3 regions of the Phormidesmis sp. 146-33 genome follow, and region 3 is predicted to be linked to each of the others. Evidence: predicted binding sites of a transcription regulator. Region 3 holds the regulator's gene; each other region holds the start of a gene.
What was found. The regulator NtcA, encoded in region 3, controls nitrogen genes in cyanobacteria. The targets are predictions, from matches to a motif close to TTTGTANNNNNNNNTACAAA.
Positions count from the first base shown of each region.

Region 1: a site for NtcA is predicted at 4,160-4,179, ahead of ACJ2PR_RS03345 (DUF3155 domain-containing protein). Genes of this name have one in related genera too.
Region 2: a site for NtcA is predicted at 6,823-6,842, ahead of ACJ2PR_RS22330 (MSMEG_0569 family flavin-dependent oxidoreductase). Genes of this name have one in related genera too.

Region 1 is NZ_JBJPHU010000004.1:133,852-144,216, forward strand. Features, by position in the region: gene ACJ2PR_RS03325 (phosphate/phosphite/phosphonate ABC transporter substrate-binding protein) at 1-732, shown strand, start outside; gene ACJ2PR_RS03330 (phosphonate ABC transporter ATP-binding protein) at 772-1,536, shown strand; gene phnE (phosphonate ABC transporter, permease protein PhnE) at 1,533-2,315, shown strand; gene ACJ2PR_RS03340 (M48 family metallopeptidase) at 2,410-3,177, shown strand; gene ACJ2PR_RS03345 (DUF3155 domain-containing protein) at 3,814-4,131, opposite strand; gene ACJ2PR_RS03350 (GAF domain-containing sensor histidine kinase) at 4,578-5,879, shown strand; gene ACJ2PR_RS03355 (S-layer homology domain-containing protein) at 6,463-7,701, opposite strand; gene ACJ2PR_RS03360 (PAS domain-containing sensor histidine kinase) at 8,183-9,814, shown strand; gene ACJ2PR_RS03365 (exonuclease) at 9,894-10,365, shown strand, end outside.
Region 2 is NZ_JBJPHU010000064.1:5,107-15,471, reverse strand. Features, by position in the region: gene ACJ2PR_RS22360 (MSMEG_0565 family glycosyltransferase) at 1-976, opposite strand, end outside; gene ACJ2PR_RS22355 (sll0787 family AIR synthase-like protein) at 1,002-1,961, opposite strand; gene ACJ2PR_RS22350 (MSMEG_0567/Sll0786 family nitrogen starvation N-acetyltransferase) at 1,961-2,455, opposite strand; gene ACJ2PR_RS22345 (MSMEG_0568 family radical SAM protein) at 2,476-3,564, opposite strand; gene ACJ2PR_RS22340 (Nit6803 family nitrilase) at 3,570-4,595, opposite strand; gene ACJ2PR_RS22335 (MSMEG_0572/Sll0783 family nitrogen starvation response protein) at 4,815-5,297, opposite strand; gene ACJ2PR_RS22330 (MSMEG_0569 family flavin-dependent oxidoreductase) at 5,493-6,770, opposite strand; gene sipA (regulatory protein SipA) at 7,090-7,305, shown strand; gene ACJ2PR_RS22320 (N-acetylmannosamine-6-phosphate 2-epimerase) at 7,404-8,108, opposite strand; gene ACJ2PR_RS22315 (MBL fold metallo-hydrolase) at 8,385-9,212, shown strand; gene ACJ2PR_RS22310 (2Fe-2S iron-sulfur cluster-binding protein) at 9,256-9,495, opposite strand; gene cobQ (cobyric acid synthase CobQ) at 9,826-10,365, opposite strand, start outside.
Region 3 is NZ_JBJPHU010000032.1:41,632-51,996, reverse strand. Features, by position in the region: gene ACJ2PR_RS15000 (ATP-binding protein) at 1-581, opposite strand, end outside; gene ACJ2PR_RS14995 (hypothetical protein) at 1,221-1,451, shown strand; gene ACJ2PR_RS14990 (hypothetical protein) at 1,484-1,741, shown strand; gene ACJ2PR_RS14985 (tetratricopeptide repeat protein) at 1,811-2,896, opposite strand; gene ACJ2PR_RS14980 (alpha/beta fold hydrolase) at 3,118-4,008, opposite strand; gene ACJ2PR_RS14975 (hypothetical protein) at 4,100-4,597, opposite strand; tRNA gene ACJ2PR_RS14970 (tRNA-Gly) at 4,752-4,823, shown strand; gene ntcA (global nitrogen regulator NtcA) at 5,339-6,010, shown strand; gene ACJ2PR_RS14960 (hypothetical protein) at 6,070-6,543, opposite strand; gene ACJ2PR_RS14955 (hypothetical protein) at 6,923-7,084, shown strand; gene ACJ2PR_RS14950 (carbon-nitrogen hydrolase family protein) at 7,262-8,074, shown strand; gene ACJ2PR_RS14945 (cation:proton antiporter) at 8,258-9,703, shown strand.

The sequences.
Region 1 (10,365 bases), on a different contig from region 3:
AAGATGCCAGTTGAGGCGATCGTAGCCGACGATACTGCCGCAGTAGAGGCCTTGCGCTCAAATCGGGCTGAGGTGGCATTTTTGAGTAGCCGTCCTGCAATGAAAGCCCAGCAGTTAGCCAACGCGAGACTTTACCTTGCCGAAGTTCGTCCTGACTATTCTGGACGCTACACTTACCGCTCCATCTTTGTTGTACGCAACGACAGTGCGCTGAGAAGCAAAGGCAATAACAAACAAAATCTAGAGCAGCTTAGAGGTCGAAAGATTGCGTTTACCTCTCCTACATCCGGCTCTGGTTTTATCGTTCCGGTGGGTGAGCTTGTCAAACAGGGGCTGGTGCCAAACCGCGATCGCCTGAGCAACTTTTTTGGGCAAGTCAGCTACGGTGGCAACTACAGTGCCGCTTTGCAGGCTGTTTTGAGAGGGCAAGCTGATGTTGCTGCCGTTTCTGAGTATACGCTCAAGCCTCCGTACGTCACCGCAGAAGAAGGAAAACGCTTGAGAGTGTTCCATGCAATTTCAGGGGTTCCTGCTCACGGTGTGTCGATCGACGATCGCGTTCCTGCACCGATGCGTGAAAGACTGATTACTGCACTGCAAAAACTCAATCAGCCTGCTAACAACGGCTTGCTGTCTGGGCTGTACAATTCTACCCAACTGGTGCGGGTTGACCATAATCGTCATCTGGCACCCATGAGAGATGCGTTGCAGCGAGCCGGAATTGAGCCGTAGGAATGAGGGGTTCGCCGCGCGAGAGGGACGAGGGATGAAATGAACAGAAATCAGGTAGCTCAAAATATTCAACCTTCAACCTCTGCGGCGATCGCTTGCTCAAACCTGCATTCTCCGTTTTTGGCAGCGTTGAAGCGTCCGGCGCTGGATGGAGTCAACTGTGTGATTCGATCGGGCGAGTTTGTCACGCTGCTGGGGCTAAATGGGGCAGGCAAATCGACGCTGCTGCGATCGCTGGTGGGGTTGGTGCCCATTCAAAAAGGCAACATTCACATCAACGGGGTGGCGGTTAATTCCAAAGCGCTGCGGCAGCGTCGAGACGTGAGCATTTTGTTTCAGGGGGGCGGCTTGGTGCCTCAACTGACTGCGCTAGAAAACGTTCTGTGTGGCTGTCTGGGGCAGCGATCGGCCTGGCAAACTCTCACGGGATTCCGACGCAGCGATCGCCTGCGTGCCCTTCAGCTTCTACAAGAGTTGGGATTAGACGCTCAGATTGACCAAAAAACCAGCCAACTTAGCGGAGGACAACGCCAACGAGTCGCGATCGCCCGTGTGTTGATCCAGTCGCCCAAGATTCTTCTGGTAGACGAGCCAATTACAGGATTGGACGTTCTGGCGGCCAAACAAGTTATGGATATTTTTTCTCACCTGCATCAGCAAGGAATGACCATTGTTTCGGTTTTGCATGACTTGACGATCGCCGCCCATTACGCCCAACGAGCGATCGTGCTGAATGCGGGGCGTGTGGTTTATGATGGCGCTTGCGAAAACTTGCCTGACCATCTTTCTCTAGGCAACCCATGAAACTTTCTGCGTCTCGGTTCAAACCCTGGTTAAAGGGGCTGCTGATCATAGTCGGGCTGGTTTTTGTCTATGGTTGGGCGCTTCGAGGACTCAAACTCAACCTGGAAATGCTCAACGAGAGCATACCTTACACGATCGATTTTGTCTCTCGACTATTGCCCCCCGATTGGGCAGTCACCGATGTCGCTATCAAAGCCCTGATCGAAACCATTCAAATGTCTTTGTGGGGAACAACGATCGGTGCCGTGCTTTCCATTCCGATCGCGCTGCTGTCTGCTCACAACTTGACACCTAGGTGGATTCGCTGGCTTGCCAATTTGATTCAAAATGCGGTGCGATCGGTGCCCTCCATTGTTCTGGGGTTGTTCTTCGTCTCAGCAACTGGATTGGGCGCACCCGCAGGAACTTTGGCACTGGGAATTTATACGATCGGCTACCTGGCAAAATTTTATCAAGAAGCGATCGAAGCCGTTGACCCCAGGTCGATCGAATCGCTGCAAGTCAGTGGGGCTTCGTGGATGCAAATCGCTCAGTATGGGATATTTCCACAGGTGCTACCGCTCGGATTGGGCTACACTCTTTATATGTTTGAGTACAATATTCGCTCTGCCTCGGTTTTGGGAGTCGTCGGAGCCGGAGGAATTGGCTTTGAATTGGTCAACTATATTCGGGGCTTTGAGTACAATAAAGCTACGACCATGATGATTGTTTTACTGATCGTCGTCACCGTAATTGATATGATCAGTAGTCAGTTGCGCCGGCGCTTAGATTCGCTGTAATCTAACGATAGAGATTGAATTAAGATTGAATGTAGCTCACCGTCATTCGGCGCTAAGATATTCTACTGACTAAGCACAGCCAATATGAATACACATGGTTGAGTCTAAACTGATCCCTGGTCAGCTTACGGCGCTACCTGACTACAAAATCCGGGAAAGCCTGAAGGCAAAACACGTCAGCCTGAGAATGTCAGTTCAGGGTGGTCTAGAAGTGATTATCCCTAAAGGATTTGACCAGAGCCGTATTCCTGAAATCTTGCAGCACAAACAGAGTTGGATCGAGAAAACGATCGGACGACTCGAAGAACAGCGACAACAATTGGCGCTAGAAGTTTCTCATGCGCTGCCAGATGAGTTAAATCTCAGGGCAACCGCTCAACTCTGGCAAGTAGACTACGTTCCGACTAGCGCTTCTCGAATTACGCTGACAGAAAAAAGCAAGTCGCGCCTCATTCTCAAAGGCTGCACCCAAAACGAGGAGGCTTGTAAGTCGCTCTTACAGCAGTGGCTCTCCCACAAGGCTTATCAGCGATTAGTGCCGTGGCTGTGGTCAGTCAGCCAAGAATTACAGCTTCCGTTTAACAAAGCGTCGGTAAGAGGTCAGAAGACGCTGTGGGCGAGTTGTTCTTATCAAAAAAATATTAGCCTCAACTACAAGCTGCTGTTTTTGCCGCCTCATCTGGTGCGCTATGTCTTGATTCACGAACTTTGCCACACGATTCATCTCAATCATTCTGTCCAGTTTTGGGATCTGGTGCTGGCAAAAGAAGCCAATTATGAAGCGCTCGATCGTGAACTTCGCAAATGTAGCCATTATGTTCCCGGTTGGTTAGAGCCATCGATGATCGCAAACCGCGAGTAACCTATCTTCACCATTCGACTAAACTTCTTAGCTTTACAATCTGCCGTCAATCTGGCAATGGGGACTTTTAGAACGAAATTCACATCAGATTCACATTCCTTTAACGTGAGTTCGATGAGAGGGACTCGCTTCGTTTGAATCGGCTTCAGCCCCCTAAATCCCCCAAATTGGGGGACTTTGACCAAGAAAAAATTCCAGAGTTCAAAGAAATCATGCTGATTCAAAGTCCCCCATTCTGGGGGACTTAGGGGGCGAAGCGCTCAATAACGAAGCGAAAAAGCTCCATCAGATTCACATTCCTTTAGGGCGATCTGAGGTAGAAAAGTAAAAAACTTATCAAGATATGGAAAAACCCCACCCAGGTTTCTCAACTTGAATGGGGAATTTGACATAGCTCCAGACTGATTAAGCCTGGTCAACGAAATAATTTTTGCGTGGAGTGACTTTTGACAACAAACTTCAAATCATGAAGATATAAAGCCTGCTGAAAGCTATAAAGCCTGCTGACTGAATCGCCCGATCGCTTAACTATCTCACGTTCACTCAACCTTGCTTTGCCCTTTGGTAGCCCCACAACCAGTTCATCTACAGATACAGTCTCGACAGACGATGATTGTGGGACGTGACCAGTCCAGGCTATTGATTGCGAACAGAGGCTACTACAGGTTCCGACTCTTCGTCCGAAGGTTTCAGACTGGGGAATAGGAAATGGTTTTCTTCGACATATTGCGCGCCAAAAAGCCCCTTCTCTGCCCAGAAATACCGATCGGTGGTATGCTCATTTCTCTTGACTAGCAATAGCGCCGGGGGAAGAATGCCCTCAGAGTGAATAAACTTCCGGGCAGCAGTGACGGGCTTGTCTTCACCACACTCAATGCTGTACTGAGGCACGTTCTCCAAAATTCTGCGCCCTTCTTGACGCCGACGACTCTTCCGCTTACGTCTCCTTGCCAAACCCCTTACCTCCTTTCCTAACTGTCAAGTTGTAATGATCGTTACAAAAGCCGTCGCAAGTATATCGGCTGTGATTCCAGAATTCAACTTCTCTTAACGCAACTTTACAATTTCTTAAGGTTTTAGTATTGAGAGTTGGGACACAAAGTGGATGATCCAGCATTGCACTTGCTAACCTAAGACTCAAGGAACTGTAACAGTGCGTAAAGGCTTTCTAAGGACTCTGGACAGTTGACTTGAGACTATGAAAGTCTGGTTGTTCACCCAGCAGGCGCCGGGGCGGTCTCAACCAACCAATCTAGCGGGGCAATCGTCTAGAGGTCTGAAGTCCACCGTCTGAAAGTCGAAGCGGGAAGTTCAGCCGTATCTCTCTAAATTACTGGTTACAAATACCTAAAGTCAATGGCAATTTTTTGGTTGCACTCTCGAAGAGGCCCTTTGGCAGCATGTTAATGCCCACCAGTTCTGAATTTGTGGCACTTTGTCGATCGCAAATTTCCCTGTTGAGTCAGACCTTGGGAGCCTCGCTGAGTGTGGTTTATCTGACAGAGGAATTGGTCGAAGGAGCAGAGACGACGCTAATTGCGATCGCTGCCTACCCTGAATCCTCCAGTCCTCTCGAAAAGTCGGGTCAGTTGGCCTTGCCTCCGGCAGATATGCCTCAGTTGCCTGCCAAAAACGCCTCAGTCGCGCTGCCCGATGCCGTCACTCAAGAAGTTCTATCCCCTGCCAATTCTCTGGCGGAGCAGCGTCAGGTTGTTTTACCGTTGGTGCATGAGGGGATGGTGTTGGGGCTGTTGGTCACCGAGCGGGACGATCGCCCCTGGACAAATTGGGAACGCAGCCAGATTGAGAAAATCGCTGATACGTTAGCGCTGGCTTGCATCATGGATCAACGGGCCCAATGGCTGGATCACACTCACCGTCAGCAGCGCCTTTCGCAAACTCAACAGCATGACGTTTTGGACAATCTGCTGCATCAGTTTCGCAATCCGCTGACCGCCCTGCGAACGTTTGGTAAATTATTATTAAGACGCTTGCAGGCGGAGGATGCTAACCGAGAAGTGGCAACTAGCATTGTGCGAGAAAGCGATCGCCTTCAGGAGTTGTTGTTGCAGTTTGATCAAGCGATCGAGTTAGGCGAAGTGGATTTAATTTCGCCGAATGAGCCTGATTTCACCGACCCCGCCAAGTCCGCAATTCCACTACTCCCAGCCGGGGTGTTGAGTGCTTCAAGTCTGACTTTAGAACTCTGTGCGATCGCTGAGATCTTGCAACCGTTGTTGGTGTCGGCAAGGGCGATGGCTCAAGAGAAAAAACTGACGATTCGTACCGCGATTCCAGAGGTTTTGCCGCTGGTGGTGGCTAATTCTGGGGCGCTGCGAGAAGTGTTGAGCAATCTGATCGACAATGCTTTAAAGTACACGCCCGCCGGAGAGCAAGTTCATATTCGAGTCGATGGGGGCGATCGGGTGGCGATTCGAGTCAGTGACACCGGATGCGGCATTCCATCTCAAGATTTGCCTCGACTGTTTGAGCGACACTATCGAGGCGTGCAGGCTGAAACCAATATTCCAGGAACCGGGTTGGGGCTGGCGATCGCGCGTCGTCTCGTCGAACAGATGCAGGGAGAAATCGAAGTGTTTAGCCCCATAAAAACGGACGGCTGGATTTCTGAAAACTCAGACCAACCGCCAGTGAGTCAAGGAACGACCTTTGTAGTTTGGCTCCGCAAGGGAGAAAATTGAAGATTTTTTCTAACCCCTTGTCTTGAGAGCCGTTAAATTAGCGCGAATTCGATGAAGTTTTTTTGCTGCGTTGTTCCGCGCTTCTGCCCCCCAACCCCCAATTTTGGGGGACTTTCAGACAAGATTTTAGGTTCAAAGTCCCTCACTCGTGGGGGATTTAGGGGGCTGCCTAGATTAACAACCACAGCGAAAGATTTCATCGAATTCACGTTAAATTAGCGCGAATTGAAGATTTTCGCTCTGCTCTCTTCGAGATTCCCACATGCTTAGGACTGCTGTATCAGATCAGGAATGAGAATTGAATAATACCGAATTTTGTAGGGTGTGTTGAGCGATAGAGAAACGCACCTAACGGTTGCAATCGGCGCGTCTCGCGTGACTCAACACAGCCTACGCAAGGGTTGGTTTTAAATTCACAATCCTTAGTCCGGCGTTGCTGATTGGAGGGATGAATCTGTGGGAAGTGTCCATCTTTTCGCCCCCTAAATCCCCCAAAATTGGGGGACTTTGAACCTTGAGGTTCCCGCCGCTTTGGGGCAGTTCATCCCCTGATTCAGCAACGCCCTTAGTCCAACTCAAAACTCTAGGGACGAGGCAGTACCAGTTCAGAATTGAGTTTTAGGCTCAGGTCAGTGTTGGGACGGATTGAGATTAGCTCAATGCGATCGCCGCCAAAGATCAACCCCGCCAAAGCTCCTGCTCCTGTGCCAATCAGCACTTCGGTTGCCTTAATGTTGCGATCGCCCGTGACCGCCGAAATTCCCGCAGCGGCCGCAGATCCCAGGGCTGCATCTTTAAGAATGGTGCCTGTATTTGCGCCTTTACGAACGGTTTCGGTCTGGGTGATGGCATTAGAGGTGGCATCGATCGCAATTTTTTGACCATTCGCTAACGTCAATTCGCTGGCTCTAAACTGCGCTCCGCCTTGAGCAACGACCAGTTGACCCGTCACTTGACTACCCGAAGGAATCAACACCGTTCCATCAGAGGTAACAATGTTTTGGGCAACAGTCAGCGTGATCGGGGTGGGATTGGGTTCATTTTTGGCTAACAAAATCTTGTCTGCCTTGTCGTAGCGCAGGGGAATTTCGGTACCCGCGGGAATGCGAACCGCTTGAGGCTGAGGGGTCGGCGCTTGACCGACAATGTAAGGAGACTGAACGCCCGCAACTTGCCCTGTGCTGACCAACGCTTGATAGATAAAGGCTGCAACTTCGGCACGAGTGGCCGCCCGATTGGGGTTAAGCAACTGTACATCGGGATAGTTGACGACAATGCGACGTTCGGTAGCAGCGGCGATACTACCACGAGCATATCCAGGAATGTCAGTGGCATCAGTGAATAGTTGCAGCGTCGTTTCGGCAGGGGTCGTGCTGGCATAAGTCAGACCGTTGGCAAGAGAAACCAGAACTTGAGCACGAGGAATATTTTCATTGGGGCGGAAAACATTCCCTGGATAGCCTGCCAAAAACCCAGTTGTATACGCTGTTTGAATTGCCTGAAAGCCCCAATAATTACTCGGAACGTCTACAAAATTAACGGTGCTTCTGGTGGTTTGAGCATTGAATGCTTTGCTGATCATTGCCGCAAATTGGGCACGAGTCACGGGGTCGTTAGGGCGAAAAGTTCCGTCGGGAAATCCTTTAATCACATCCCGCGATGCGAGTTCTTGAATAAAGCTACTGGCCCAGTAGTTTGAAGAGACATCTGAGAACGTAGTTTGGGCGAAAGCAGGGGCAGAAACGACGATCGGAGCCATTGCTCCCGCGCCAATTCCTAGCGTAAGTAACAGAGCCGTTCCAGATTTAAATGCACTTGACATAGTAGGCGTTCCCAAAAATTCACGATTGTTTTGCTGTATATAAGTAGACACTGAATTGGTTAGAAAGTTCCAACATCCTTCTTCAGAAAGAGTTTAGTTCTTCTAAAGAAATCTTCTATAATTTCTAAATTCTCAACTCAAGTTTTCTCTACTTCCTGTTTACAAAGAGCGAAAGGTTCCTGATTAAGTTTCCGAGTTTAGGACACTTTAACAACTGGTCATTTTAGAGGTGTTTGGCAATAGTTTTCTCTAGTTTTAGAGCGCTCAAATCAGTGAATGAATCACGGTTAAAATTCTGGAATTTGGACTGAGAAACTGTAGCTTCTATCCTATGTCTGTGAGGAGCGATCGTCTTGCCTTTTTTCTGAGCCTTGTCCTGTGACTCAAATCACTGCAAAATAAGAATAATCCTTCCCTCAAAAGAAGATGGGTCTACTGGCGATTTGTTAGCACTCTGATGAGTCCTTTGCTCTAGCTCGTTATGTCCTCTGCTGCTTACCTTCAAGCGTTGCGAGATTGCTGCCGAGACGATGCGGCTTTTACCCGTCTCAAGCAGTTGCTTGGCGAGATGCCCAGTCACCTCAGCGCTTTTCCACAATCAGAGTCCCTGCAAGCAAGTGAAATTCGCAACCGGGCGCTGTTGAATGTGATTCCTGATAGCCTGTTTCGGATTCGTAGAGATGGCACTTATTTGGATGTCAACGCTGGACAAGAGACCGAACTTGCCCTTTTGCCAGAGAATGTGCTGGGGAAACGACTTCAAGATCTGCTGCCGCCTCATCTCGCGGATCAGCGCCTTCACTACATTGAGAGAGCACTGCAAACCCAAGAAATGCAATGTTATGAATACCAGATTTGGGTGAAAGGATCGTTGCGCGATCGCGAGGCCCGAATCGTCGTCTGTGGTGAGGATGAAGTTCTAGCCATCATGCGCGATATTACGCATCGCAAACAAGCTGAGGCCGCCCTGCGAGAGTCCGAAGAAAAGTTTTCGACGGCCTTTCGCTGTAGCCCCAGTGCAATGGTGTTGGCGACCTTTCATGACGGACGCTTTTTTGAAGTCAACGACAGTTTTTGCCGCATGTTGGGCTATTCTCGCCAAGAAATCTTGGGGCAAACCACGCTTGACCTGGGTGTCTGGTCTAATTTAGAAGAACGGGCATTTACTCGCCAACATTTAGAGCAGAAAGGCTTTATTCGAGATGTAGAACTCAAGTTTCGGCGAAAATCAGGCGAGCACGGCAAGGTGCTGTTTTCTGCCGAAATGATTCAGGTGAGTGGCGAACCGTGCGCGTTGTGCGTCATGAATGACATTACTGAGAGCGCCAAACTCTATCAGCAGGTGCAGTCTCTCAACGCCAATCTCGAAATCCAAGTCACTGATCGCACCGCAGAGTTGCGACAAAAAATGGCAGAGCTTCAGGAACTGAGTCAGCTAAAAGAGGACTTTCTTCATGCTGTATCTCACGATTTACGAACGCCGAGCGTCGGATTGAGTCTTGTGCTAAAGAACCTATTAAAGCGACGTACAGGAGAAGAGACAATCGAGGTGGCGCGATCGATTTTGGAGCGCATGATGCAGAGTTGCGATCGTCAGCTTAAGTTGATCAATTCCCTGCTTGAGGCGCATTCGAGTGAAGTTAAGGGTGTGGTTTTGCGTCGCGAGGCCGTTTATCTAAATTCCTTAGTCCAGACCGTCTTGGCAGAGTTGGAGCCATTAGCTTTAGAAAATCGGGTCACTCTGGTGAGTGGTGTTTCCAAAGAACTACCGCCTGTGATCGGCGATGTTGCCCAGCTCCAGCGCGTGTTTGAAAACTTATTGACGAATGCAATCCAACACAATCCACCGGGGCTGACGGTGACCGTTGAAATGACGATCGCTAACTCGCTGATTCGCTGTGAGATTTGCGATGACGGCGTGGGTATGACCCCCCAAGAGTGTGATCAGTTGTTCGATCGCTATAGGCGAGGCAGACGAGAGCGGCGATCGGCGGGCATCGGGTTAGGGCTTTTTCTATGTCGGCAGATTATTACGGCTCACGGCGGGCAGATCGGCGTTGAGAGTATGCCAGGAAAAGGGGCGACATTCTGGTTTACGCTGCCTTCTGAGTAATTGATTGACGACTAGCTAACGATCGAATTCTCAAAGCTCAAATACGATAGCTAAGTATCTAGCAATTAGACGGATAATCTTGACAGCGTTGTTAGAAGCATTTGTGGTGTCTGATTTGCTACCTCACTATAAAACAAAGCAAGTTCGCGAGGCGGGCAAGCAGTATTACGTCACGGAGGGCGGCGATCGTCTCCCCAGTGTCACCACCATTCTCAACGCCACCAAACCCTGGGAAGATCGACAAGCTCTCTTGAATTGGCAACAGCGGATTGGCACTCAAGAAGCGGCTCAGATTACTCAAACTGCCAGCCGCCGGGGGACGGGAACTCACAAACAAATTCAGCGCTACCTCCAGGGAGAAGCCGTTTCCTGTCCAGAGTCCATTCGCCCTTATTGGGAAAGCGTCGAACCCGTGCTGCGATCGCTCGAACAAATTCGTTTGATCGAAGGCACCGTATTTCATGACGAATTGGGCTATGCCGGGGTGGTCGATTGTGTCGCCAGCTATCAGGGCACGCCTTGCATTTGTGAATGGAAAACGTCAGACAAGC
Region 2 (10,365 bases), on a different contig from region 3:
TTAAGATTGCCTGATCGCACGAGAGAAATTCGGTAAATGGAGGCTGATTGGCCGTGATGATCGGAATGCCAGAGGCGATCGCTTCCATGACTACCAATCCCCAACCTTCTTTGACCGACGGAAACACAAAAGCGTCAGCCAGTCGATACAGGGCCGGTAATTCTACGTCTGAAATTACGCCGGGGAAAATCAGTGCGTCGGCCACATTTGCCAATTCTGCCAGCTCAAAGAACTCGTCGCGATAGTCTTGATAATCAAATAGCGTGGCTCCCCCTGCCACAATTAATTGAGCGTTGGGATGAGAAGCCAAGACTTCGATGAATGCCTTGAGAAGAGCGATCGAGTTTTTGCGAGGTTCGATGCCGCCAACGGTTAGATAAATAGGATTGCCTCGTAAGGTTAATCGCTGTCTTAATGCAAAATCAGTACGATTGGGAATGGGAGAGAAACGATTTTGATCAACTCCATTCATTACTCTAAGCGCCTTAATTTGGTAGGTTTGCTCAAGCGCAATTTGCCAGCGATGACTGACACAAAAACACAGATCAGCATCGCGAATTGATCGATCTTGACAACGCTGTAGATAGACACTTTCGTAATCCTCAATATGATGAACAGTACGAATGAAGTGAGGAATTCTTTTGAGCGATCTTAAAATTGATAACGCATTCGCACTAATACAATCTTGAGCATGGTAACAATCATAAACTTGACCTGAAGCGAATAGATAATTTACAAATTCTTGAATGCGCTGATGAATCAAATCATCAATGTTGTCAGGAGCAGGTTGAGCAGGAACTAATTTAACCTCACAGGCAAGGGAGCGGTCGAATCCCAACCCATCCTTATCCAATGCATACACACAAACGTAATGTCCCTGTGAATGCAGCGCTTCTGCCAACTCCAACGTATGAATGACGCTACCTCGTGGCTTTGTCGAATAGGTGAGTAACGCAATTCGCAATTTCTGAGTCATGACAACCTCTTATCTCTGTTCACTTTTATTGTCTTGTAGAGAATCCAGTCAGGCTTTCTTTAGCTAAGTCCCAAAACAGAACGGATTGATTACCCGATCGCAACACTAAATGATGAGTCGGCTCGATTTCTCCGACCACTTCACAGACTAAATCTTGCTGACGAAACTGCGCCTGCACTGCCTCCACGTTCTCTGGTCGAACACTCAACAAAAACCCATAGCTCGGAAAACAAACCAGCCAATCTTCTAGCGACAACTCAGCCGGATGGGGAATCGCATCCAAATCGAGCACCGCCCCACAGCCCGACGTTTCTAGCAGCATTAACAGCGTGCCAACAATGCCGCCCATGCTAATGTCTTTCCCGGCATCACACAGATCTGACTCTGCCAAAAACGGCAAAATTTCATACTCTCGCCGCAACTGCATTGGATCAGCTTTAGTTGCCGCATTCCAAAAGGGATATCGAGCATGAGCCTGACCCCGAAAATTAGTCGCCATTAACAACCGATCGCCCGATCGCGCCCCAAAACTCGTGATCAACCGATTCGCTCGCCCCACAATCGCCACAGACAACGCATCATAAGGACTGTGAGCATTGGTATGTCCGCCGACGATCGGCACATTGTACGCCTGAGACGCGGCCCTCATTCCCTCAATTAAAGGGATACTCAGGGCGGTAGACTGACTCCAAATTGCATCAACAATGGCGATCGGTCGTCCTCCCATTGCGTAAATGTCGCTCACATTCACCATCACAGCACTCCAGCCTGCAAACCAGGGTTCGGTTTCGACGAGGGACGGTAAGATTCCCTCAGCCGCCAGCAGTAGGTAGCTTGTCCCATCCAAGATGGCGGCGCAGTCATCTCCCAACAGCACTTTTGAGGAGGATTGGGCGTGAGCGAGTTGGCAAGAAACGGCTTGAATGTCCTGCTTGTGTAGAATGCCGATCGACTTCTGTAACCGTTTGACCAGATCGATTAACATTACGACGCTTCCTGAGACAGGGCGGGATGCAGATCAGAAGTGGGCGGGTAGTAGCTCAAATCAGCTTCCATCAGGTGATGCGGCAGTCCGCAGACGGTGATTTCTTCTAGAAAATTCCAGTGCAGTCGTTGAAAAAATCGCACGTTTTGTAGCTGTACCGTTGCCAAAAATTTCTCACAGCCCCAGGTGTTGGCCGTTGTCACCGCTTTGTGGATCAAGCCTTTACCAATCCGACCAACGCGCCGATGATCTGGATGAACGCCTAACCGACCGCCATACCAGAGTCGAGGTTCTGGCTCATAAATACGAACGATACCGAGAATGGACGATGTAGAGCTTTGAGATAGCGCAATGATAGGGTGAGCGATCGTATCAATCTCATCCACGTCACTTTCAGAGAATAAGGATTGCTCCGCTACGAAGATTGCATGACGCAAGGCAAAATAAGCAGTAACTTCAGACGGTGTGATTGCGAGTTTGAATAAATAAGACATTGCTAGAAAAACTGCTGGAATTAAGATTCAAAAACCGATAAGGCAGAACAGGCCCCACATTTTCCACAGCCTGCTTTAATTGATTTTGAGGACATTCCAGCCCGATCGAGCATTCCACCAACTTGCTGATAAAGACTGTACATAAACTCACTGCTAGGAGGCGCATGAGTCGCGAGAGGCGTTCCGCTAATTGGCACAAACGGCACCACAAAGGGATAAACACCGATCGCAATCAGTCGATCGCAAGCCTGTAAAAGCGTCGGCAAATCGTCCCCCAAACCTGCTAACAAATAAGTGCTGACCTGTCCCCAACCAAAAACGCGAACGGCCGCCTCAAACGCCTCAAAGTAGTAATCAATCGGCACCGTTGCTTTACCAGGCATAATCCGCGATCGTACCTCTGCACTGACTGCCTCCAAATGCATTCCCAAACTATCTACGCCTGCGTCCCTCAGTCGCCCAAACCAGACAAAATCATCCGGAGGTTCACACTGAGCCTGAATGGGTAGATGAACCCGATTTTTGATCGCTCTGGCACATTCAGTTAGGTAGGCGGCTCCCCGATCGCTCGTGTTGGGCGTTCCTGTGGTCATCACCATGTGCTGAATGCCATCGAGTCGAACGGCGGCTTCTGCGACTTCTGCGAGTTGAGCGGGAGATTTGCGAGCGATCGTGCGATCGGCTGACAACGATTGACCAATGGCGCAAAACTGACAGGAAGTGGTGACATCGCCATAGCGTGTACAGGTTTGCAAAACGGTGGTTGCCAATACGTCTCGGCTGTGCAGCAACGCGATCTTCCAGTAGGGAATGCCATCTGCGGTTGTCAAGCTATAAAACTTGGGCTGAGAAGGAAAATTAATCGCTGCGATCGCGGCTCCATCCAATTCCAATATGGTTTGCTTGGTGGACGCATCAAATCGTGCGCTGTAGGGTGATTGAGCCGCCGCACTGGTGAAGACGGGAACCATCACGGTTGTATTGTCGATCGCGATCGCTTTGTGATCCGAGGGCCCTGCGCCGCCTTTGCGTCCAGACGCTCCCATTCCATGCTCGATCAGGTTTAATCCCTGTGACTGAAGATTGGTAATTAGCTGTTGTTTATCCATTCACTTTATTGATCAAGAATGATGGAATGATCAGAGTTCAGACGTTCTTCTAGCATTTCTAATCCGGTTAGATTGAAATCAGAATTTACGCGAAAATCTGTTCTAGAATCTATTTCAACCGACGTTCTTAATTCTGTGTTGACTTGTAGTTGAAGTAGGTCAGGACGCGCATAGTGACCCACGGAATCCATCATGCGTTTGCGTTTTGTGATGAGAGAAAAATCGAGGTCAGCGATCGCCATGCCTTCTCCCTCGACGATCGGCGGACAAAGATGCACACCTTCAGGGCTAATGATTGCTGTATTGCAGCCCCCACTCAGCACTTTTTGCAGCTTTTCATCTGGGGTAACTTGGGCGATTTGCTCTGGAGACAGCCAGCCTGTCGAGTTGATTACAAAACACCCCGCTTCTAACGCATGATGGCGAATCGTCACCTCAATCTGGTCTGCAAAAATCTGCCCCACCATTGACCCTGGAAACTGAGCGCAATGAATTTGTTCATGTTGAGCCATCAGCGCAAATCGAGCCAGCGGATTGTAATGTTCCCAGCAGGCCAGGGCACCGAGTTTACCGATCGCACTTTGCACCACTTTTAGCCCTGATCCGTCTCCCTGCCCCCAGACCATCCGCTCGTGATAGGTGGGCGTAATTTTGCGGCGTTTGAGCAACAAAGAACCATCCGCATCAAAAATCAATTGTGTGTTGTAGAGCGATCCGTTATCTCGTTCAGTTACGCCCAAAACGACAACCATCTGATGCGATCGCGCCGCCCGACTTACCGCCTCCGTTGTCACACTCGGAACTTCTACCGCTTCTTGATAAAGCCGCATGTGTTCTTTGCCCATCAAAACCGGAGGCTGAACGAAGGAAAAGTAAGGATAGTAAGGAACAACCGTTTCGGGAAAAACAATCAACTGTACGCCCTGTTTGGCGGCATCGTCGATCGCATTCAATACCTTCTCGATCGTTCCTTCTCGACTAAACAACACAGGACTGATCTGCACCGCCGCCGCTCGGACAATGGGTAACATATTCACGCCTCATTAACGTCTCGATCGGGTTTCTCGTGTCGTCTAGCGCTTCTGCCCCCCACCCCCCCTTATTGGGCGACTTTAAGACAAGAATTTTGGTTCAAAGTGGTCAGCAGGAACTAGATTCAAAGTCCTCTACTCGTGAGAAATTTAGGGGGCACCCGAATCTGAAACCAAGTGAAGATTTTCGGTGGAGATTTTCGACCAAGCTTGAGGTTTTTACAGTGTCCAGGTGTCCAAAATAAACGCGCCATCTTTGCGATGCAACAACACCAGATCCAAGACATCAAGCGGACTAATTGGACGAATCCCCTCAATCAATGAAGGTTCACCGTGACCATAAAGTGCTTGCAAAGCAAAGCGACAGGCGTAGACTTTGCCACCTTCAGACATGAATTTGCTGAGTTGATTGTTGAAGTTTTGGTGTCCCGGAAACGCTTCGTCGCCAATCTTGGGAAAGCCACGCTGTACGCCCAAAGTCACCCCCGGACCGTATAGCAAAATCGACGTTTCAAACCCTTTACGCAGTAGACGAGTCGCTTGCAGCAGATTGACAAATCCGATCGACCCCTCAAATGCCACTGTGTGAAAGGTCACTAACGCCTTCTCGCCCGGTTCTGCTTTGACATCTGGAAAAACTTTCTCCTCGTAGTCGACAAAGAAATCACCCGCTTGATGGGCAGGAGTCGTTACTTCAGGCATATTCCCTCATCTCTAACAAACTGATTGTGATGCAAGATTAATGGCTGATTCAAACAAAACTTTGTATCTGGGAATACGAAAAAATTAGGTCTAACGATATGACCAGGAATGGAAAGAATAATCGTCAGAACGATCGCAATCCTTCTCAGATAACCTGTCTAAATCAATAGGTGAGCTGCCATTCAGTCATCACGACTACGAACCGATCAGAAATTCGTTCACGACACTCCACGTACTCGGATCGGAAACTCTCTGTCTAGTGACAATGCGATCGGCGAGATAGTTAGCGTCTCGATCGATGCCCGAAAATCGAGCCGAACCCCAGGTATACAGCCACGGCAATCCCAAAAAATACAGTCCTCGAATGCTAGTTACGCCTCGCTCATGTCCCGGATAACCCTTGCCATCAAAGACCGGAACTTCAATCCAGCTAAAGTCTGTTTGATAGCCTGTACACCAGACCACCGCTCCAATATTAGCTTGTTTGCAATTGAGGGTTAAATCTTCTATTTGAGGCTGCCAAACGGGTGTGTAAGGAGGATCTATCGGTGCCTGAATTTGCTGCTTTTCAATAAAGCCATCAATTGATTGTTTAATGCTTTCTGCAACTGCATCAGCTTGATCTAAATTGTGTTGTAAGTCAGACCAAAACTCTAGTTGTCCTTGATGAATTGTTTTTAACCGTCCATGTAGCTGCATTCCTTCTAAAGCAAACTGTCTAAGATCAATTTCACGTCCACCATCGCGCCCGGTGACATAGTGGTTGGCTTTTGTTCTCACCTTTTCTTTTTGAGGATGGTCGGCGATCGACAAGTCATAGTAACCCATCGCATCTAACCATTCGACCACATCTTTTCCTCGATATCGACGCGGCGATCGGGGCGCACCTCCGACACACAAATGCACTTGTTTACCTGCTAAATGCAAGTCTTCGGCAATTTGACAGCCTGACTGTCCGGTGCCCACGATGAGAATGGCTTTGTCAGGTAAAGACTCCGGATTTTTGTAAGTAGATGAATGAATTTGTACAATGTCTTGAGGCAGCCGTTCGGCAATTTTTGGCACTTTAGGAATATGGTAGCTGCCTGCTGCAATAACCACTTGATCTGCGGTAAAGTCTCCGATCGTCGTCGTCAATTCAAAATGAGCCTCACTTTGCCAAATTTTGGAGACCATCACTCCCTCTTTGACAGGGGGATTAAAGAATGCCGCATAACTTTCTAGATATTGAACAATCTGATCCTTTTGCATAAACCCATCGGGATCGTCGCCTGCGTAAGGATAGCCCGGAAGCTTGCATTGCCAATTGGGAGTCACGAGACAAAACGCATCCCAACGGCGCGATCGCCACTCATGTCCAATCTGATTTTTCTCAAAGACAAGATGATCAACGCCTCGCTCCTTTAGGCAATAGCTCATTGACAATCCCGCCTGACCCCCGCCGACAACCAGTACAGAATAGTGCGTTTTCATGGGCAAATTTGGATATCGGTGCTGCCAGAGTACGCGCTGATGAAGCGAGAGGTTTGTATTTCCGACTACGAAAGTTTCAAGTCTGATACTATGGGCAGGACTTACGATCGAACGCTAGAGAATTTTGGAGAAGTGCGATCGTCCCTCATCTAAATCGATAGGTCACAGAACGTGCAGAACGCTGCTAATTTTGCCACGATCAGATTACAGCAGTCCGTCCAGAACAAAGTGAAAGATGTTGACACCCCAAAACCAATAGAAGTATTTTTTTCATCCCTCATCCCTCATCCCTCATCCCTCATCCCTCCTTTAGGTTTATATGTCCAAAGAATTTACCGTCGGTGACAAAGTTCGCGTCCTGATCTTGCCGTCTTTTGTAAAAACAGCCGACCCGATGCCGATGCTGCGTCCTCCAAATGTGATTGCTTTAGGTGAAGAAGGAATTGTAGTCGATCGTCGTCCTGGTAACTATTGGGCGGTGCGGTTTGCTAGAGGCACTTATCTACTCGACAGCCAATACCTGGAAGGCTGCTAAGGCTCATGGATTTAATAAACTGGGTGAATTAATTTGCAGCTATGAGAACAAAATCTGCACAAGCTAAAACGCTGTATCCAGATTCTCCCTTCTTCGGTTTAACTGAGCCGTTCACTGATATGAAACACCTTTGATCGATACGCCTTCACCTGCAAATCGATCCCTGTAATCGCCGTTCCGACAACCACCGAAAATGCTCCTAGCTCGATCGCTTTCCTGGCCATCTCAGCCGACGCAATCCCCCCCTCACAGATAATCGGAACGTCTAACTCTTTAACCATCTGCTCCAATAAATCAAACCCTGGAGGCGTTAGATGTTTCGTCTGGGATGTGTAGCCATAGAGCGTCGTCCCCACCATATCGGCACCTGCTTTGACGGCAGCGATCGCCGCCTCCAGACTATCCACATCCGCCATCACGGGTTTCTCTAATTCGCTGTGAATGCGTTGAATCAGTTCTGTAATGGTTTCACCATCTGGACGATCGCGCAATGTGGCATCGATCGCGATCACATCGGCACCCGCTTGAGCGATCGCTTGGGCATGGTCAAACTGAGGCGTGATATAAACTTCAAATCCTGGAATTACCTGCTTCCACAATCCAATAATCGGACGGGAGACACGCTGCCTGACTGCTGCAACGTGAGCCGGAGTATCGATTCGCACCCCAGCCGCTCCTTGATTAACCGAAGCTTGCGCCATTGCTGCAATCACGATCGGTTCATGCATCGGCGAGTCTGCTGGAGCCTGACAAGAAATCACTAATCCGCCCAGGCTGTGAATTACACTAGAAAAATTACTCATAAAATTTATTCAGGGTCGATCGAAAGCATGATAGCAACAGAGCGACCTAGAATGGGCAGCGCCCCCTTGCGGTTAGCTCAAAGAGATCGTCTTCTCAAAAGTCAGTCACAAGTGAGTCATTCATTTCAGTCTGTTATTTGAAAAGAACGATAGGGAATTTTATGGGGGTGCCGTTGTAGTCTGATCAAGGGTCTCATCTACCAGCCTTTTTGCCAACCCCGGTCAAACCAGGCTCACCTCTCTCTAGCGCCAGCCGTCCCAAAAACCTTGTAAGCAATGAAGCTAATCTTTCTCGGATCAGGGTCTGCCTTCACCATTGGAGCAGACAACTATCAGTCAAACATGCTCCTGGTAGATGAGCGCAACAACAAACTTTTAATCGATTGTGGTTCAGATATTCGATTTTCTCTTCATGCTTTAGCCTATTCTCATCAAGATATTACAGACATTTATATTAGTCATTTGCACGGCGATCATGTTGGCGGATTAGAGTACGTCGGCTTTAGTACTAAATTTGATGCGCGGTGTCCCACGCCTAGACTTTATCTCAGCGAAGAACTGGCTGATGATCTCTGGGAACACACATTATCAGGAGGAATGCGATCGATTCAAGGAGATACGGCGACCTTAGACACTTATTTTGACGTGCAGAAAGTGCAGTCGAGCAGCTATTTCTTTTGGGAGAAAACGCGCTTTGATCTGGTGCCAACGATTCATATTCGAGGCAAAAAGACGATCGTTCCTAGCTATGGTTTGTTTTTTGAAGTCGATCGCACTAAAGTTTTTCTGACTACAGATTCTCAGTTTTGTCCTGATGTGATTGGTGATTATCTTGATCAAGCTGACATCATCTTTCACGATTGCGAAACGTCTCCCTTCAAGAGTACCGTTCACGCCCATTACGAAGATTTGGTTACTTTGCCAACAGCGATTAAAAACAAAATGTGGCTCTATCATTATCAGCGTGGCAAACTGCCTAACGCTCAAAAAGATGGGTTTTGTGGATTTGTCAAACGGGGTCAGGTTTTTGATTTTGCCCGTCTCGAAACGCTGCGTGGTTGCCAAAAAATGATGTCACTGCTGCCTCAAGGACGACTTAAATAACACTCAGGCGATCGCACCCCAAACATCCATCGTCTAACTCACATTACCAGGTCGGATCTGAGAATAAATTGATGGTGAGGCTCGATCGTCCGGGAGGCACTGATGAGATACAGCTACAAACGGTTTCTTCGTCATCGATCTCGACTTCACAGGCGTGACAAGACCCCATCAAGCACCCCGTCGGAATTGAAATGCCAGCCCGTTCGGCCACTTTGAGCAAAGGTTCACCCGGCTCGGCGGCGATCGTTACATCATCAGGTAGAAATCGGATGCTAACGCTCATGGCAAAATCTAAAAAATATCTAAACGAAGTTAAGTTTTTTGAGGATCAGCCCTTAGTGTATAAGACAAGGACAAACGGGTACGTTGCACCGAAAGGGTTAGGGACTAGAGCGCACTTCACTGAGTTGGGGTTGCGCTTGTTTTTTGGATGGGAGAAGACTTTAGACGTTGGACTTAATTAAGAAGTCTACTGTCTAACGTCCTAACGTCTACGAGGAACCAGACTCTTTGATTTTTCCCTCTCTTTAAAGGAGGTAGGGAGATCAAAAGACGTGAAACTTTACAGAGAATGGGTCTAACGTCTAATGTCTAGCGTCCAACGCTCAGCTTTCTACGATAACACTGGCTTTAAGTCGAGATGAGGCTCGATCGCATCTGCAAGTTGATCTAGCATGAGTTCTCTCTGTTCTCGATAGTTGGCGACTCCTGTCGGCAGTGAGCCTAATCCGCGTTGTTGACGAAGCCGATTGAGCCAGGCACGTCGCCACGGCCCGTTGTCAAAAATGCCGTGCAGGTAGGTGCCCCAAACTGATTGCGATTCATCTACCAAACCTAAATTCTGATCGTCAAAGAGAAACTGAGTGCCTTCTGGCTCGATTAGCCGCGTCCTTCCCTGGTGAATCTCGTAGCCCGAAACGGGTAGCCCTTCCTGCGGAAAGTTAGAAGTGACATTGCGCTGACGGGCGACTTTTTGACCTGCAATTACGGTCTTGAGTGGCAATAGCCCCAATCCTCGATAACGACCTTCTTGCCCTTCAATGCCTTCAGGGTCGGCGAGAATTTTACCCATCATTTGATAGCCGCCACAGATGCCGAGAATGGTTCCTCCAGCGGCGACGTAGTTTTGGATTTCTTCGGTCATGCCTGCTTT
Region 3 (10,365 bases):
ACAAACTGAGTCAGGCGATCGAGAAACTCGCGAATCGTCTGTGGCTCCATCGATAGCAACACAGACAACGACTGCTTTTTCTCCGTCGGTTCTTCTTGCGCCGTGTCAAACAAACCTGCCTCAACGCCCTCCACTCGAATGGATTGAGGTCTTGAGCGATAAGCCACCAGCAGACCACAAAACTGTTTTGACCAGATCAGTAAAAAATAATCTCGCTTAAGCTGACTCTCAGAAAGCGATCGCCACAACGCCGGATGCTCGTGAGTCACACGGCCCGCATCGTCTGCCATAGGGCTATCCGCAATTTCTTCAGCAGCGTCTTCTTTTTGATTTCTAAATAAGTAAACAGCTTCGGGTGGCGTTGCCGATTCACGATAGCGATCGATTTCAGCTTGCCAAGCTTCCCCACGAGGCATCTTTGCCCAAATTGAAGCCGAAATCTGCTGCTCGACTAGCAAATCAATCAGGCTGCTCACCAATGACTTAAAGGTGACCGGGCTGGTCTGTAGCACAAACGGCGTTTGCTCAGAACTGGCTGCCAATTCGTAAAGGGAAATCTCTGGAGTCACGAAGGAGGTCATAGGGACATTTGGGAGAAGAATCGGTATTGAATCGGTAAAATTGACTACTGTGATTCGGCAGCCGTTGACGGCGATCTGACCCCTTATATCTAGCCGCAATCTGCCAAAATTGCTAGTTTCTGAACGTTTTTCCGTAACATCCCTGAGACAAGGGTAAAACCACGTAATAGAAGAAATGAGGTCAGCGATCGGGGCAGTCTCGATTTAAGTAGGGAGGGATTCCTATGTCTAGAGGTTACCCTGATGACCAACGCAAAATTAACATTTTTGGTAAATTCCCTCAGCGCTTTTTCGGGGATCGGCTCATGATGAAGAAAATTTCAGAAAGTCAACCGTTACCCGTTGAGATAAAGCCGCTTGCCTGGTTGACGGATTGCTCACACCGTCCAATCCAAGGTGCTTGCGGGTAACTCGAAAAGATCGCCTCTCTCTTCAGAAGAATGAAGATATCTGCATAAGTCTGCCTATCTATCAATGAGCTTTAATAAAGAGTTACATACTCTAGGCGTAACGGGATAGCAAACCTGTGAAGTTCTTCTCAGCGCTCCCGTTAGACCCAACTTGGACGAAACTCAACCTTCTATAGACGGCTATGGACAGCAGACAGTTTCCTCTAGTCTGACGAAATTGGTGACCCCCATGAACAATCAACCCACACCCGAAGTGAGTGAATTGCTGACCAGCTTAAAGCGGTGGATCTGGATTTTGTGTATTCCTGCTTGGTTGTTTGGCGCGATCGAGCGAGGCGCAACCGCTTTCTCTCATCCCTGGGTGACCCCTCTGGATCTGCTCCAGATTTTGACGGCGGCGTTCTTTCTCACAAGCTGGCTGCTACTAAAGCCCAGACGCTCTGACGAGCCGACAGCGTGAGATGACAAATATACCTGTAAGGAGAAACTAATATGACTGGACAAATGTGCTGGCTGGCAGGCTTTGGGTCAGGAAACAAAATCTTACATCTGAGAGAACAGCCCCTCAAGCCCTGGATGCCTTACACTGCCTTTCCGCAATACCGCGTCCCAGATCTACAAGTCCCTGGTGCGTCAAAAGGTTGGACAACTTACCAAAGGCTAAGACAGGCAGGTTGGGCGTTGATTCCGACAGCAGAGGCCTACACAAAAGTTGCGCCATCAGAAGTCCAATTGCTCGTCGGTCAATAAATTCGTCTTCTAAATGTCAAGAACAACGTCAAGAAAACTGTGCTAAGGATTGCCACTCCCGAAATTCTTTCATCTCTCTTCACTCTGACGAAGAACTAGCAGCGCCGATCGCTCTTCGGTGTACTGATTCGCTTTTGCATAGTCGCCCTGAGCATAGTAAGCCACCTTCAGCGTTCCTAAGATCTGTTCTTGGAGGCGAGGGTCTTGAAGCTTGCGAGCGATCGTCAGCCGCTGTTCGTGATAGGTGACGGCTTGAGTGCTTTCACCCAGCGCATCCCAAGAAACGCCCAAACTGCCCAAAGCTTGCTCTTCTGCTCGGAGATCGCCCACTTCTTGCGCCAGACAGAGCCGCTGTTGATTGTAAAAAATTGCGTTTTTGTGATCGCCTGCTGCATAAAAGGCATTGCCCAAATTTCTGAGAACCTGACCTTCTAGACGACGATCGTCAATCTCTTGCGCCAGTCTCAATCGCTGTTTGTAGTAGTCGATCGCCTGGTCATAATTTCCCAGCGCATAGTGGGCATTTCCCAGATTTTTGAGAATTTGCCCTTCGACGTGCCGATCTGCAAGTTCTTGAGCGATCAGTAATGCTTGCTGCTCACAGTCGATCGCACCTTGATGATCACCAGATGCTTTGTAAGCCAGCCCCAAATTGTTGAGCGCAGCCATCTCTCCGCGTCGATCGTGAATTTCTCGCGCCAGGGTCAGACTTTGCTGCTGATATTCAACCGCCTTGGGGTGATCTGCCAGGTGACGATAGGCATTGCCCAGCGTACCCAACACTTTGACGCTACTGAGGTAGCTTTTGATTTTTTGAGCCAAGCCCAGACTGCGTTGAGAATAATCGATCGCCTCAGCATAGTCTCCCACGCTATAGCAAGCCATTCCCAAACTGCCCAAAGCCTTCTCAACGCCCTGCTGATCATCAATCTCCAAATAAATCGCTTGGGCCTGCTGGAGTCGCTGAAGCGCGAGTTGAAACTGTCCCGCTTGATGCTGCTCGATGCCCTCTCTGAGCAAGCGATCGGCTTCTGATTTACGAACGTCTGCTGATTGAATCAGGGTCGCATCGCAAGGCTGAATGTCTGGAGAAATGGTTTCGCGATCGTCTCCCACATTCTCCACTTGACCGTGTGCTTGATTCCGGTCACTCATAAGTACACGCCTCTAAACTCGCTTTGCTGAATTCTTCCAACAAGACTGAGGGTTCAGCAGATCGAATGTTGCAGGGTCAGAGATGCGTCTCGTCTGCCCCAGCCTGCAATCTCAAATCTGATCAGCCTATCGGTTCCGAGGCTAACTTTTTTTCTGACAAGGCTAATCCGTAAATACGCTCACCTCCCGCATCCGTCTTTATAAAGTTCTCAGTGTCGTCCTCAGAGTTTTTTCTGGGCCAACCATTCCAACACTTGGGCATTCACGACTTCGGGGCGTTCGTCATGGGGACAGTGCCCCGTATCTGGGATGCCGACAAATTGCACATCATGGGTGTCAGTGAGCGATCGATAAATCTCAGCGCCTGCGATCGGTGTCCAGGGATCAGCTTCGCCCCACAACACCAACAGCGGCACCTTAATTTTAGGAAACAATTCCGTTGGTCGAGGGCCAGCCGGAGCCGAGAGAATCGACGCAAACACTTTTTGGGCACCCGGATCGCAAGACGGCTCGTGCAGCAGATCGACTAACTCGTCTGTAATTGCATCAGGATCGCGATAAACCTGCTTGAGACTGTTGCGAATTCGAGCTTTTTGACGGACGCGATCGAAGAGCCATGGCCCAAACGCTTGAGAACTCACAACTTTTGAGAAAGTACCCATGATCATCCGCAATGGCAGATTTAACTCTTCAGGTCGGTGATTGAGTCCTCCAGCAGGATTGAGCAACACGCCCCCAGCCGAGATTTCGGGATGTTCGGCTAACAGCATCAGACAGAGCAAGCCGCCGATCGAGTTACCGACAAATACGGTAGGCTGCTGAATCTTGGCGGCCCAAAAGTCGCGGATCAACTCGACCCAAAGCTCCAGGTTATAGTCCAATTCAGGCTTTGAGGAACCGCCAAACCCCAGCAGATCGAGAGCAAACACCTGGTAGCCAGCCTCAGCGAGAACGGGAATATTTTTGCGCCAGTGTCCGATTGAGGCCCCAAATCCATGAATTAATACCAAAGGCTGGCCTGTCCCCATAGACACATAGCGAATCTGATGCCCTTGCCATTCCCAAGTTTGTCGCTCAAAAGTTGCTGGAGTCGGAAGTTGCTCTACTGTCACGGTTCGTTTTGTGAAGTTTTCTTAAGACTTCTCCATCATAATATTTCACGTCTAAATTTTCAGCGTCCAGCGCGTTCTGAGTTAAAGCCACCTACTTTCCTGATTTCTTTAGCTCTGATGGCGACTGGAGCGCCTGGTCAAGAACAACGCGAGCGGTCTCGGCTTGAGAACGAGCTTCTCGGTAGCGCATGTTGGTCTGAGCATAGGTTTTGAGAACCTTGAAGCCTTCTTTGAGGCTGTTGATTTCTTCTTCGCTGACTAGCTCATCCGTAAAGAGAATGTCGATTTGTTCGCGAACTTGCAGCGCTTCAGAGCGTGATTCTTGAGCCTTGAGTTTGAGGGTTGCCAGACTGCTAAGAACCTGAACGGCTTGATTGAGGGCATCTTCATCACTGGAAGCGATCGCGCCTTGATCTTTAATTTCGATAAAGTGCTGCGGCCCAAAGCCATCCGTTAGCTCGGTGGGCAGTTTGCCGTCATCCATTAGTTCCATCAGTTGATCCATTGCCTTCTCGCGAGCTTTGGCAGAATCCTTACCAGAGACCGTGAGAATGACTTCGGGACTTTGAGCAAGCGTGTATTGAACCATAAAAAGTAGGAGGTAAGGAGTATGGATGTTCTTTTTTCATCCTTCTACATCCTATATGCTGAGAAGCGATGCGATTTCCTGATTTCCGGCTTTTTGGTTTTTCAGGCTTGACATCTCTATGAGTATCTGCAATAGTAGAACTTGTCCGAATTTTGCGGGTATAGCTCAGTGGTAGAGCGTCACCTTGCCAAGGTGAATGTCGCGCGTTCGAATCGCGTTACCCGCTTTTTAATTAAAAATTTTTTAATCCCAGATTGATGAATTCTCAATGCAAGAGTTGAATGTCTTCGACTAAAAGGCAGCACCCTAAAAGTCTCTAGAGCTTTCGGTAAATTAAGCTCCTTGACGCTGGGTAATACCGCTCTTCAACACGGTCATCGTTCTGAAATCTTCAACTCACAACGTACTTTTTGACAAGCTTATTACTGAATTGATCTTTGAATCGATCTATTGATTAATCTATTGACTTCCAGCCTGATTAAGATGGGTAACAGATCTTAAAAATCTTCAGATGAACGACGAATTTAAGCTCAAACCTTAAGCAATTGTTAGAGACTTAGCTCAATCCCTGCAAAAATTCAACTACCTGGCAGAATAGTGTAGTATCGAGCACAAAAACTGCTTGAAGAGTAAGTTTAAGTGTTCTAAAGTCATCAATCTCTTACAGATCATCTGACAGCCAAGTAAAAACCGTTGCCAGGTCAATCAAGAGAGTTTAAGAGCACGAGTTCGACAAGGAACATGGTAGTGACCAAAGAGCGACCACTTGCAGCATTATTTCGCCAGATTGGGGGCGGTGCCTTTCCACCTGTCGTTGAGACGTTTGAGCGAGGCAAAACGATCTTCTTTCCAGGCGACCCCGCAGAACGAGTTTATTTTTTAGTCAAAGGTGCCGTCAAGCTTTCGAGAGTTTATGAGGCGGGTGAGGAGATTACGGTTGCCTTACTGCGAGAAAACAGCGTGTTTGGGGTACTGTCACTGATCACCGGGCAACGCGCCGATCGCTTTTATCATGCGGTTGCGTTCACATCGGTTGAGTTGCTGTCTGTTCAAATTGAGCAGGTTGAAAAAGCACTCAAAGACAACCCCGAACTCTGTCTGCTAATGCTGCGAGGGCTGTCGTCTCGAATTCTACAAACCGAAATGATGATCGAAACGTTGGCGCATCGAGATATGGGGTCGCGTCTGGTGAGTTTCTTGCTGATTCTCTGTCGCGATTTTGGCCTGCCCAGTCAAGAAGGGATCACGATCGACCTCAAGCTGTCTCATCAAGCCATTGCAGAAGCGATCGGCTCAACGCGGGTGACCGTGACTCGTCTGCTGGGAGACTTGCGACAGGACAAAATGATCTCTATTCACAAAAAGAAGATCACTGTCCACAATCCAGTCACCTTGAGTCAGCAGTTTACCTGATCGCTAGCCAGTCGGCGAAGCCTGAAGGCGTACAAATTTCAGGCTTCACACCTCGCCTATTACCAATCGTCTTCTCTAAATAGAAATTGACCTTCTGAATTGAGGTAGGGTGACTTCCAGCGGGTCAATTCTTTATCAGGGCAGATGTCTAGTCCTTCTCCCACGCCGTAGGGGTGCATTCCGCAGACTAGCACGTTGCCGTTGTAGGCTTGCCCATGATAGTGACGACAGCCGACACAGATGGGGTGTTGGTTGAGCAGCGGTTCTACAGTTTGCATCATCGGTTGGGCAGCTTCTCCGACCATGCCTTCAAACCCAAAATAGGCTTCTAAAACGGGGTTGACTAGCTCATTAATGTATTGGTCAATCTCATCTGTAAAGGTATTTTGTGCCTGTGCCGAAAGCTCGTCAGAAAGCTCTACAAACACGTTGACCACTTCTGTCACTTCTCTCGACACTTCAACAAAGAAGCCTTCGATGTGATCCGCGATCGTTTCTAACAGTTCAGAAAAATCTTTTTGCCACTCTTCCATAGGGTTCTCACCGGGGTTGCGTTCCAAAAGGGATGGATGATTGAGCGTTGATTCCCTTGTGTGAGGCTGCGCTAGATGGCTAAAGATTCCTACCATCAAAGGGTTCTATCCAAGGGAATAGCTTCGCTATCATAGCGCAAACTTTTATGGTTCAATCTGGTCAAAAAGAAGGCAATCGCTTTCTGATTTTGCGATTCTCACTAGCCCAAACGCCTTGAGAAGATTCAGTGATTTCAGAAGATTTGCAAAAGACTATAAATCAAAAAGTTTCTTCATATGTTCACAACAATTACGCGACAGAAATGCTGCTATCGCTAGAGGCATTGAGTTAGCTCTCTTGATTAAACTGAACCTGATTCTAAATTGGGAGACGCTCGTTGTGAACAATTCGATCGTGATGATTTTACTCTTGGGGCTGCTGCTGATGATGCTGATTGCTCCTTTTTCAGCGCTGTCTCTGGTGATGCTGGTAGTGTTGGTTTCAGCGATCGGCTGGACAGGTTGGCAACTAATCCGGACGTTGGTCAAAGGAGACGCTTAACTCAAAACAAAAAGCAGGGATCAATGGGTTTTCTGTGGCTTTAAAGTATGAGTAGGTCGAGAGTCTCGATCGCCTGATGCTTTTGTTAGATGACATCTGCAAAATTTTATTGCAATTAGGGGACGGCTCAAGATTTAAAATGCTTTTTCTACCTACCCGCTATTTTGAGCTAAACCCATGAAGTCTTACCTGGCTGCTGCAATTCAAATGAATAGTCTGCCCGATTTACACAAGAATCTGGCGCAGGCAGAAGAACTAATCGATCTCGCGGTGCGTCGAGGAGCGGAACTGGTTGGGTTGCCAGAAAACTTTTCTTTTTTGGGAGACGAGCAGGCAAAACTAGCCCAGTCTGAGGAAATTGCTCAAGAGAGCGAAAAGTTTCTCAAAACAATGGCGCAGCGTTTTCAAGTCACGATTTTGGGCGGCGGTTACCCTGTCCCGGTTGGCAACGGTAAAGTCTACAACACCGCCCTGCTGGTCGCCCCCAATGGTCAGGAAATTGCTCGCTATGAAAAAGTACATCTTTTTGATGTCAATTTGCCCGACGGCAACACGTACCGCGAATCGTCGATGGTCGTTGCTGGCTTGAAAATGCCGCCCGTCTACCCGACCAAAGAGCTAGGCAACCTGGGGCTGTCAGTCTGCTATGACGTGCGATTTCCAGAAATATATCGTCAACTATCACAGATGGGAGCAGAGGTGTTGTTTGTCCCCGCAGCGTTTACGGCACACACGGGCAAAGATCATTGGCAGGTTTTGCTACAGGCGAGAGCGATCGAGAATACCTGTTATGTGATTGCCCCCGCTCAAACCGGACGACACAATACGCTGCGTCAATCCCACGGTCACGCCATGATTGTTGACCCCTGGGGCGTGATTTTGGCAGATGCAGGCGACACACCAGGAGTGGCGATCGCGGCGATCGAACCCGCCCGTCTCGAACAAGTCCGCCGCCAAATGCCCTCTCTCCAACACCGAGTCTTTGTCTAGAGCAGTAAGGACTTTTGAATGAGTTCTGAATGGGTTTTGACTTGTCTCACTCACTCCTCAGTCCTCAGTCCTCACTCCTCAGTCCACACTCCTGACTCCACACTCCTGACTCCACACTCCTGACTCCACACTCCACAATGTAAAGAAGCTTGTACCATTGGAAGGGACGATTTTGAGTGAACCATGATCGATCCCTTCGCCTGGATAACGGCTTCTATTTACGATTCTGTTTTTGTCATCCCTCCGATTTTGGCGACTGCCGCCGAGACTGAAAATCCTTCTCTCGTGCTGGCAGGCGTGCTGTTGAGTTTGGTCGCTGTCTATCTAGCCAGCAAACTTGGGGGAGAAATTTGCGCCCGCATTGATCTGCCTCCGGTGTTGGGAGAGTTGGTCGGAGGAGTCGCGATCGGGGTTTCTGCCCTCCATCTTTTAGTGTTTTCAACCGGAGGAAGCAACGCGAGTGGATCTCTGATCATGCAAATGCTTCAGATGTCGGCTCACGTCAGTCCTGCTGAGTTAAATGCTACCTTTGCTGCCCAGAGTGAAGTAATTTCGGTGTTGGCAGAGATTGGCGTTGTGATTTTGCTGTTTGAGATTGGGCTAGAGTCAGATCTCAAAGAATTGCTGAGAGTTGGCCCACAGGCGGCGATCGTGGCCTGCGTTGGGGTGGCGCTGCCGTTTGCGATGGGGACAGCGGGATTGATGACGATTTTTGCGGTTCCAGCAGTTCCAGCGATTTTTGCGGGGGCGGCTCTGACGGCGACCAGCATTGGCATTACAGCGAGAGTCTTGTCCGAGCTTCAGCGGCTCAGTTCTAAAGAAGGTCAAATCATTGTTGGGGCGGCTGTCTTAGACGATGTGCTAGGGATTATTGTGCTGGCGGTGGTTGCAGGATTAGCTAAAACAGGCGAAGTGCAGGTAGGCAACATTGTCTATCTGATTATCAGTGCAGCAGTTTTTTTGGTCGGGAGTCTCTGGCTGGGACTGTTGCTCAATCCGTTTTTGATCTCGCTGGTCAACGAATTGAGAACTCGTGGACAGTTGTTAATTGTCTCCCTGGTTTTTGCGTTTTTGCTGTCTTACATTGCAGTCGTGATTCAGCTTGAGGCGATTTTGGGCGCGTTTGCGGCGGGGCTGATTTTAGCGGACACCGAGAAGCGTAAAGAACTGAGAGAACAGATCGAGCCGATCGCCGATATGTTGGTGCCAATCTTCTTTGTTGTCGTCGGTGCCCGCACGGATGTGAGCGTCTTGAATCCGTTTGTCGCCAGCAATCGGGAAGGCTTGATCATGGCGACCTTTCTCATCATCGTGGCGATCGCAGGCAAGGTCGTGACGGGCTTTACGCTGTGGGGTCAGCCAGACTTAAACAAACTGGCGATCGGCGTGGGGATGATTCCGCGAGGCGAAGTGGGGCTAGTGTTTGCGGCGATTGGGGCGACTAGCGGCGTGTTGTCGGAGTCATTGCAGGCGGCGATCGTGGTCATGGTGATTTTCACCACATTTATTGCACCTCCCCTGCTGCGCGTCGTGTTTTCTAAAGAAGCGTCTTCAGAAGGTTTGACGGGCGAAGTTTCGGCGGTTGAAGGGCTGATCGAAGACGCGGTGGGTGATCGTCCACAGTCCTGATATGTGAAACTAGTCGGCGATCGCTTGCGTAAAGATACGGACAGGCGATCGCCGAAAAAATATATTCCAAAGAAGGCAACTATATTAGAATGCTGTAGCCTAAATCTAAGTTCACAAACGAGATAGATGGGCGGTCATACTAACTGGCAGGCGTTTAAAAATTTCATGCTGAAGGATTACTCTGCTCAAAATTCTATAAATACTTTCCGAAACTTGAGAACTGAGATCTGCGTCTGCCAAATTCAAGGGTGCAAAAGATTCTACTGAATAAAGCAGAATTTTCCAGAAAAGAGGGGACGATCGGAGAAGACTAAATAGGCAACGACGGCAAAATAGAAGTCAAAAAGATTGGGCTTTAGATCTGATTGGATGTTTACTATCGAACTTCTTTGCGAAATGATCCAAAACCTCAAGCGGTTGGTCTAAAGTCCAGTGTCTAATGTTTAATAGTCTGCGTCTGATGGTGATTCAATTTAACGGCGGGGTTAAGGTTTTTTCTGACCCGGCCCTTTCTTGTCTGCTTGAAAATGTGCTTAATCATAGGAACTGTGGTGATTTTCTAACCCGATCGCGATGCGCGGCAAACAAGGAGCGATGACTTTGAAACGCAACGTATTTGAACAGGAAATAGAAAATAGGAACCTAAAAAAAGGAAGGCTAAA